Linked DNA regions of Aureispira sp. CCB-E. The protein of the gene in region 2 binds, or shares a complex with, the protein of the main gene of each other region. Links are inferred from orthologs where the notes say so. Each region holds a gene or a part of one and is shown on either strand. Other genes may lie near its edges.

Region 1 (2,894 bases), 4.5 Mb from region 2 along the record:
CATTCCAGCCAATAAAGATAGTATTGCTGTTTGTACGGCTATGGCAGGAGAGATGCTGGGGCTAAAATTGATTTATATGGATGCAGGGAGTGGTGCTCAAAACCCAATTAGCACTTCTATGATAGAGTCGGTTTCGATGGCAACAGAGATCCCCTTGATTATAGGAGGAGGAATTAAAACACCCGAAAAAGCAAGTGCGAATGTAAAGGCAGGGGCAGATATTATTGTGGTCGGAAATGCTATTGAGAAGGATCCGCAGTTGATTTTAGAGTTGGCTGCTGCGGTACACGAAGGCTAGGAGACCAATCCTCAATATGTCTCTTTTGTGAAGATAGATGAGTTATAGAGATAAAAGTAAAGCACATACTGTTTGAGTATGTGCTTTTATATCTTATCTATCAGGGCAAACAAAAGCTTACTTTTTCTTAGGCTTTAAAGCCTTTCTTAACTTCGCTGTGTTAACAGAATCAGAAAGAAGTTTACCTGCTTTGAATTTAACAGTAACTTTTTCATCAATCGGCACAGGTTTACCCGTACTAGGATTTACACCTGTTCTAGCTGCACGATAAGAAGTGCTCAATGTGCAGAAACCGACCAAAGTAACTTTGTCACCTTCTTTTAGTGCATCTTGAATTGAATCTAGAGTAGCATCTAATGCAGCAGCAGCATCTGCTTTTTTCAAGCCAGCTTTCTGTGCAATTTTGTCGATCAAATCTCCTTTGTTCATAATAGTAAATGATTTATAATTTGGATGACAAGCAAAAATTAGGATGTTTTTAATTAATGCTTAAAAATTAAGTACTTACAAATGTATACTCTTTTGCTGTATTTTACAATTTTTGTCTTAAAAAAACGCTATAAACGCTTTGTTTTCTGCTCTTTGAAAGACTCTTAATGTTTCAAAAATTAAAAAATACGCAAAAAAAAATCTTTAACAAAATATTTGCTAAAGACTTTTTAGTTGGCCCACTAGGGCTCGAACCTAGAATGACAGAATCAAAATCTGCTGTGTTACCATTACACCATGGGCCAAAAATGAATGTTTGTAGAACAAGACATTCTTATATAACGCTTTTAGGAAAGTTAGTTGGCCCACTAGGGCTCGAACCTAGAATGACAGAATCAAAATCTGCTGTGTTACCATTACACCATGGGCCATTACTTCCTTAAATGCGAATGCAAATATAATTGTTGTTTGCTGAACAAACAAACTTTTGAACAAAAAATTTTGCTTTTTTTTAGAAAAAAAATACGTGGCAAAACTTTTCTGTCTAAGAACGAATACTTTAGAGTGGTTCCTTATTCATAATAAATATCAAAGATTCTATTTTCGGATTCGTCAACAGATATTTTAATCCATAGAGCTGATTCAGGAAAATAGTTTTCTATGATGCTTGGCCACTCAATAAAACAATAACTATTATCATCTAAAAGTTCCATCAACCCAATAGAAAATGCTTCTTCTTCTGACTTTAGTCGATACAAATCGACATGATAAATGGTCGCTTGTGGAGCTTCATATTGATTGATGATCGAAAATGTAGGGCTAGAAGTTAAATCTTTGACACCCAAATTACGACAAAGTTGTTTGATAAATGTTGTTTTTCCAGCTCCTATTTGCCCTAAAAAGGCTACTTTTTTTCTAGTTTTTATAATAGGAGTCAATGCCTTTACAATAGCATCTAATTGGTCAATAGAATTGGCTACAAATTGCTGTCTCATTTCATTTTTTTTGACAAGAAAGATAAGAGCAGGTTAAAATTCATGTTTTTCAATTTGGATGCACATGAGTTGATTTTAGTGCCTAACAAAACAGTTGATAGGGGCAAAAAGCTTGAAGACAGAATTTAAACAGGCTCAAAGGCAAAGATAAAAAAAGGTAGCATTCTAAAAACAAGAATGCTACCTTCTGTGAGGTAAAAGTTGTATTTTCTTAGTTAAGGTACCAAAAGCAAACGATTACCTTTTAAAACGTATATTTTAGTAGTACTTGGACATCATTGTTGCGCAATTGATTGGGAACTTTCAATGCTTGATGACTCGCACCTGTCGCTTCAGAATGAACTGGTACGATCAATTCTCCATCATTTGTCAATGCATTGATATTGTATTGAGGATCGTTCCCTGCATCTATTGTTGCGCTAACTTCTTCATTATGCATGCTTGATGCTTTTTGAGTTAAGTTGATTAAGCCAAGGCTGTATTGTATGCCCATAGACCAGTGCTCATTAAAACAATATTCCATACCCAACAAAAGACTAAAGTCAAATTCACTAATTCCCATTTCTGCATTCGACAAATTGTTTAGGTCAGGATTACCTGTTTCAACATTCATCAGCCATGCTCCTTTGACACCTGCTTGTAGATTGTACTTAGGGTGTGGATGAAATTGATAAACCAAAGGTACTTCTAAAAGATCAATTCTTTGAATAGATGGTTCTGGTTTTGCGTAGGGCATATATGTTGTTGGATCGGTTACTTTTTTGCTAGAATTTTGAGTTAAATTCCCCATGCTTTTGTATTGAACACCTGTTTGTATTCCGTGGTGTTTGGCAATGCGATAAGAAGCGCTAACTCCAGCAAAAGGCATGACAGAAAAATCTTTTGTAGCACCATATAGTTTGGCACTAGCACCACCAAATACAGCTGCTTTTAAAGGCGATTTTTTAGTGTTTAATTCATCTCCAATACCAAAATTACCAATCGTATTTTGCTTTTCCATCATCTTACGCTTTTCTTGAAGGGCGCGTAATGGAGTGGTTGAATATTGGTAAATAACCTCTGTACGAGTTGTTTTTACTTTTCGTTTCTTATTTGTTGCTACTGTTGTTTGATTAGTCTCTAAAAGATCAGTTGCAAGAGGCGTTTCATTTTTCTTCTCTTGTTGTGAAGTT
Region 2 (3,158 bases):
TATTTTAGATGCTAGAGGGCAACAAATTTATCAATTGAACACAAATGTTTTGTCTTATCAAACCTTACCTTTAGATGTGGTAGAAGACTTAGCACCAGCAATTTATATGTTGTCGATCGAACTAGACAATGGAGAACAAGTAACCAAACGATTTATCAAACAATAGGTTATTACAACCTATTTCGCACGAATAGAAACGGCAAAGCCTACAACAATGAATTTTTGTTGTAGGCTTTTTATTATCAACCATTACTCCATTGAAAAATCGTATTAGTTTACTTCGTGAGCGCTACGCTTTTAGTTAGCTTCGCTGCTACTACGTGGTATTGCATGAGTGCTTCGCAGTTGATTATCAGCAAGATGTACTTTTATTGACTTTTATACTAAAAGACTGATAATCAAACTAATGCAAGATGCTTTTTTACGTTTTTCGTAGAAAAACTAAAAAATCAACGGAGTATTAATCAACAATACGTGCAATACCACGAAGTAGCAGCGCAGCTAAACTAATCTTCTAATTATCAACCCTTAATAACGCCAAAGATTTAGATACTTACGAAATATCTTTGCCAAATTAACAGCATCATCAATAGCTCGGTGCATGGTTCCTTCAAATTCAAACCCTTCTCTTTCCAAAGCTTTGTTCAAACCAATTGCTCGTCCTATGTTTTTAATTCTAGGATATTGGTCTTTCAAACTAATATGTTTTTTAGCCCACTGCCCATCTAATCGATGCAATTGACAATCTTTGACCAATGCACTCTTATCAAAAAATCCCCAAGAACATAATAAATACTCTTCTCCATCATTGAGTCCAATCCAATCTTGAAAATCCTCAATAACCTCAGGAAATTTGTCTGCTTGATTGACATCTACTTGAGAAATCGTTGTCAAACGTTGGCAAAAATCGGATAACATTGGATATACAATAGGCTGCACAAAGCTTTCAAAACGACTCTTTATCGTTCCGTGTTCATCCATTAAAACGCCTCCTATTTCTATAATCTCCCTCTTTTTTCCCCTAGTCTCTATCTCTGTTTCCCAACAAGTAGCTTCTAAATCGTAGATGATATAGTTCATAATTTCATTTTCATCACTTTGCATCAGTAGTAGCTCATTAATTCTTCATTATTAAGCTATTGACACGAATGTATTTTTTAATTAAAACTCGTATCGAGCCAGTGGTGCCACCTCTTGCCCTACAAATTCTTTGTTTTGGTATTTGTAATACGCAGTCATAGCTATCATTGCTGCATTATCTGTACAATACTCAAACTTAGGTATAAACACTTCCCAACCTTTTTCGGTTCCCACTTCTTCCAAACGAGTTCTCAAACCAGAATTGGCAGACACGCCTCCAGCTATGGCTATTTGTTTGGTTCCTGTTTCTGCCGCAGCTTGAACTAATTTATTCAATAAAATAGACACAATTCTATCCTGTACAGAAGCACAAATATCAGCAAGATTTTCTGTAATAAATTCAGGATTTTGCCTTGTATTTTTTTGTAAAAATCGTAAGATATTCGTTTTTAAACCACTAAAACTAAAATCTAGATTGGCAATATTAGGTTCTGTAAAATCAAATACTGGACGACCTTTTTGTGCCATTTTGTCAATAATAGGTCCTGCAGGATAGTCCAAGCCTAACAATTTTCCTGTTTTGTCAAACGCTTCTCCCGCAGCATCATCAATTGTTGTCCCTAATATTTTCATAGACAAATAATCTTCTACCAAAACTATCTGCGTATGTCCACCCGATACTGTCAAACACAAAAAAGGGAATTTAGGTTGCGGAGCATCTATAAAATGTGCTAATATATGAGCTTGAATATGGTTTACCTCTATCATCGGAATATCCAAACTTAATGCTAGTCCTTTGGCAAAAGAAACACCAACCAATAAAGACCCCATCAACCCAGGACCTCGTGTAAAGGCAATTGCACTCAACTCTTTTTTATCAACTTCTGCCTTCCGCAATGCCATTTCCACTACTGGAACTATATTCGCTTGGTGGGCTCTCGAAGCAACCTCAGGAACCACACCACCATACTCTTTGTGTACACTTTGGCTAGCGACACAATTGGATAAAATTTTTCCATCTTTGAGGATGGATGCAGAGGTATCATCACAAGATGATTCAATAGCTAAAATTATTGTCATATAGCATCTAATTTTTAAAGCAGTTCTAACGATCGTTGATCCCTAAAAGAACAAATGCTAGCCTAGCCCCTATCTAATTCTTAGGGATTTTTTTTATTCCTTAAAAAATAAATTTAATATCTTTATCCTTTCCTTTTTTTAAACCGTTTTATATAGAAATGGTTTAGTTAATAGTTACTCTTATGTTAAGACTAATAAAGAAACTAAATCTAGCATAATAATAGTTAATAATTGAAGTAGCATCCGCCAATAATACACGAATTATTTTTAATAAGTAAATCACCAGAAAAAGAAAGGTATTTCGTTTTGCTGCTACGACAATAATTGGATACAACTTTTCAAAAAAATAAAGTCCTATTGGGTCTATATCTAGTATATTATTTAAAATAGGCTTGCAAAGATAACAATTATCCCTAAAAAAGACAGATAACATTAAGCATCAACCAGAACATACAAATCCTAAAGAGGAAACCATTGAAGCCAAACCTAAAAAAGGATTGGGTCGACTTATCATTGGTCGAATTTGGAAAATCTTTACAGGCTTACTAAAAGCCACCATTGCCATCATGTTAATTGTCTATCTATTGCTATGGATTCCTTGGGTACAAACTCAACTGGGGCATCTAGCTGCTAATCTTTTATCCAAAGCATGGGATACAACCGTTCGAATAGAACGAGTAGAAATTACGCCTTTTTCCAATTTTAAGTTTTATGACGTATTTATTGCCGATCACTATCAAGACACACTAATTTACGCTAGTTCGGCCGAAGCGCAACGATATGATATTTTAGCGCTCCTAAATAAGGAAGTTAGTATTGGTAATATTATTGTTCGAGATGCTGTGTTCAAAGTACTCCGTCATCCTAAGGAAGAAAATTTTAACATTCACTTTTTAATCGACTTTTTTGAATCAGGAGAAGTTGTCGAACCTCGTCCCGAAAAATTTAAACTCTATTTTGGTGGCGCAGAACTGGTTAATGCAAGGGTACATTTGGCA
Region 3 (2,917 bases), 4.1 Mb from region 2 along the record:
AGTACGCATCTTTTTATAATAAATTGTATTTCAATTGATGTTGTATAGTAGCTCATTACACTCCTACACAGCTCTTTTGTTAAAGATAAGAAAAAAAACACTAATGCAACAGTGTTGCATTAACAAAATACATAAAAAAATAGCAGCTTAGACGGTCCAAACTGCAATCCCAAACTATCCTCATTTACTTCTGAGCACGGAACAACATCCAAAAAGCTACTCCCAAAAAGAAAATATTGGGCACCCAAACTCCCAATAAAGGAGACAATCCTCCATTGATAGAGAAAGTTGTTGAGAATTTTGTCATAAAGATATAAATTGCTGATAGCCCAAATCCAATTACCAAATGCCAAGCCATCCCCCCACGCATTTTTCGTGAGGCAATCGAAAAACCAATTAATGTTAAAATAAAAATAGAAAAAGGATCGGCACTTCTTCGATAACGTTCTACCTCAAAAACTAGTGTCCCCCCAACCCCCTTTGCTTTCTGTTTGTTGATATACTCTATCAATTCATTGGTTGTCATATTATCTTTATGATTATCTCGTTTGATTAAATCTGTGATATAAAAACCAATCGTCGTATCCATAAACTCTTGGGGAGGCAATTTAACCACATTGTCTCTATAAGCTGACACTTTTTCTCGTTTTCGTATTCCAGATAAGCGCCAACGGTTAGGGGCTTTTAACAAACGAATTTTAGTCGCTGTCAAAACAGATGTTCGACGCAATCGAGAGCTATCGTGCTTGATCCATGCAAATTGGCTTCCAGTGCTATCATATCGATTAAATCCTTGCAAATAAAACTCTTCATAAGGGCTTGCGGCAGCATGAAAATTGCCCGTATTACCAACATAATTATGCTTGTAGATATATGTATTCTCAAAAGCTGTTCGGGTCGTATTAGATCGTGGAATTAGATTATGATTTCCATAATAATGCAAACCTGCAATAATAGAGGCCCCCATTAGATAAGGAACCAACAAGCGATAGTGGTTTACGCCATTGCCTACCATGGCAATAAACTCTGAGTTAGCTGCTAATCGAGACGTAAAAAAAACAACAGCGATAAGGTTGTACAAAGGAAAAATCAAACTGTTTAAGAATGGAATAAAATTCAAATAATATTCAAAAACAACTTGATAAAAAGTAGGACCACCTTCTTCTAAAAAATCATTGATTTTTTCTGCAGCATCAACCACTACAGAAAGCATGGAGGAAAGTAATACAATAAAGAAAAAGCTTCCCAAGTATCGTTTTAGTATGTATCGATCTAATATTTTCAAGATTAAAACTTGGGCTTTGGTTTGGTAATATTCGGTTTTTTGAGGTAGAATGGCTCGAAATAAGCAACGTCTACTGTTTTTTGTTGTTGGTAAGCCTCATAAGCCAACTGCGCTAGATATTTGGAAGAAGGCAATTGAACGGTGCTAATTTTCAAAGGATTGGTTTGACAGTTTTCTTGATATTTTGCCACTGCATCCCCTACCAAAACAACTTCGTCTATCTCTGAGTGTTCTAATAATTCATCAAAACTATTGGGTTCTAAAGTAGCAAAATAAGGCGTTTTTATACACTTGCAATTCACATCATACACGCCAACATAAGCATCCATTCTTCGAGCATCCATCAAAGCCACATAAGCTGCTTTGGGATTATTATATTGCTGAATGGCACCAAAAGCCAACGCTTGTAAAGTATCAATAGCAAGCATCGGCTTATCTAAAGCATAACATAAACCTTTGGCAGTAGAAATTCCAATTCTCAACCCAGTATAAGAACCAGGACCTTGACTCACAGCAATTGCATCCAAATCTTTCAATGTTACATTTGCCGTTTGCATAACTTCTTCTATAAATAAAGTCAACTTTTCTGCATGTCCAGCTTGACTATTCGTCTCTCGAACAATCCATGGCTGTCCGTCTTTTGTCAAACAAACAGAACAACTTCGAGTTGCAGTTTCTATTGTTAATATTTTTGTTGCCACTATTGTTATATTGAAAATGATTTACTCCTAAAATCCCCTTATTGCTGCGTTACTTTTTGCGCTTTTCTTTTAATATTGGTTATTTTCTATGTTCTTCTCCCAAAGATAGCTTATTCAAAGAACTTTTAAAATGCTATTGTCAAAAAAGAACGTTAAGTCTTGTTATGAATTTGATAAAATAATTTTGTAGGAAGTTCTATCCCCATTTCTTATAAAGTAAATATTCAATTTGCTTAAAGGCTTTTGGGTGAACTTCTTTAGGTCTTTATTTGTGTTACTGTTATAATTCGGCACAAACAACTAACATCAAATTGTAAAATCATTAAATTTCACTAAAAAGAGTCTGTCAAAAATAATGTAACTTAACAACTAGGACTTTAAAAGATGTCTTTTACTTATCAATTTTTCAGACTCCTTTCTCTAATTACTAAATTTGGTTAGTTTTTTGATTTACAAGCCCCAAGTAGCATTGTTTACAATTGTCGTTGTTTGCTCCCCAAAAACTAAATTGTAAACCTGGAATAAAAGTTAAACTGAGACTTTTTGAAGGAAAATCCACAAACAAAAGGTACCCTGTCGGTTATTCATTAACTTTGTCTTCCAACTTACATTAAAACCATTAATTTTAACACAAAAATCAATTATTAAATGCGACTATTTACATTTATTGGACTACTACTCACCAGTATTGTGTCTCATGCTCAAAAAGATACAATCTATACCTTTATCTCTGATACGAGTGGTACCCTAGAATTTGAGAATGTCATTCATCTTGATCTTAGCAATCAGAAATTAACGGAATTACCCCCTCAACTCACTCAATGTATTAATATTGAAAAGTTAAATCTAGCTAACAATCAATTAGAGAGTTTGCCTGATGAATTGGGCTCTTTAAAAAAACTAAAAGTGCTTGTTTTGGATAATAATCCAT

The links.
Region 1: the proteins of tsaD (region 2) and tsaE are in contact, whole or in part, in a crystal structure (PDB 6N9A), measured with the Thermotoga maritima proteins. The link is inferred for Aureispira sp. CCB-E from one-to-one orthologs. Residues at the interface, in WP_004082750.1 of Thermotoga maritima: Cys10, Asp11, Arg49, His50, Leu82, Gly84, Gly135, Gly136, Glu154, Thr155, Leu156, Asp157, Asp158, Ser159, Glu162, Asp165, Lys166, Arg169, Leu170, Tyr175, Lys213, Thr214, Leu217, Tyr218, Gln221, Arg222, Asn324; in WP_004082108.1 of Thermotoga maritima: Leu37, Gly38, Lys46, Lys57, Val59, Lys60, Ser61, Thr63, Phe64, Thr65, Leu66, Met67, Val69, Pro71, Tyr82, Arg83, Leu84, Asp86, Asp88, Phe89, Asp93, Ile128, Asp130, Glu131, Arg134.
Region 3: the proteins of tsaD (region 2) and tsaB are in contact, whole or in part, in a solved structure (PDB 4WQ4), measured with the Escherichia coli proteins. The link is inferred for Aureispira sp. CCB-E from one-to-one orthologs.

Annotation. Positions count from the first base shown.
Region 1 is NZ_CP133671.1:1,907,073-1,909,966, forward strand. What follows is about bases 12-2,742. They hold tsaE (tRNA (adenosine(37)-N6)-threonylcarbamoyltransferase complex ATPase subunit type 1 TsaE), read right to left. Parts: upstream 1,723-2,742; coding sequence 1,300-1,722; downstream 12-1,299. Other genes in these bases: QP953_RS07195 (geranylgeranylglyceryl/heptaprenylglyceryl phosphate synthase), read left to right, coding at 12-298; QP953_RS07200 (HU family DNA-binding protein), read right to left, coding at 416-727; QP953_RS07220 (porin family protein), read right to left, coding at 1,967-2,742. Outside these bases: more of QP953_RS07195, read left to right, coding at 1-11; more of QP953_RS07220, read right to left, coding at 2,743-2,894. UniProt on the Escherichia coli protein: Required for the formation of a threonylcarbamoyl group on adenosine at position 37 (t(6)A37) in tRNAs that read codons beginning with adenine.
Region 2 is NZ_CP133671.1:6,408,782-6,411,939, forward strand. The notes cover bases 162-3,156. They hold tsaD (tRNA (adenosine(37)-N6)-threonylcarbamoyltransferase complex transferase subunit TsaD), read right to left. Parts: upstream 2,161-3,156; coding sequence 1,162-2,160; downstream 162-1,161. Other genes in these bases: QP953_RS24835 (LamG-like jellyroll fold domain-containing protein), read left to right, coding at 162-166; QP953_RS24840 (3'-5' exonuclease), read right to left, coding at 529-1,080; QP953_RS24850 (translocation/assembly module TamB domain-containing protein), read left to right, coding at 2,658-3,156. Outside these bases: more of QP953_RS24835, read left to right, coding at 1-161; more of QP953_RS24850, read left to right, coding at 3,157-3,158.
Region 3 is NZ_CP133671.1:2,277,018-2,279,934, reverse strand. Bases 138-2,891 are described here. They hold tsaB (tRNA (adenosine(37)-N6)-threonylcarbamoyltransferase complex dimerization subunit type 1 TsaB), read right to left. Parts: upstream 1,987-2,891; coding sequence 1,288-1,986; downstream 138-1,287. Other genes in these bases: QP953_RS08740 (hypothetical protein), read left to right, coding at 2,635-2,891; QP953_RS08750 (LptF/LptG family permease), read right to left, coding at 185-1,285. In the rest of the region: more of QP953_RS08740, read left to right, coding at 2,892-2,917. UniProt on the Escherichia coli protein: Required for the formation of a threonylcarbamoyl group on adenosine at position 37 (t(6)A37) in tRNAs that read codons beginning with adenine.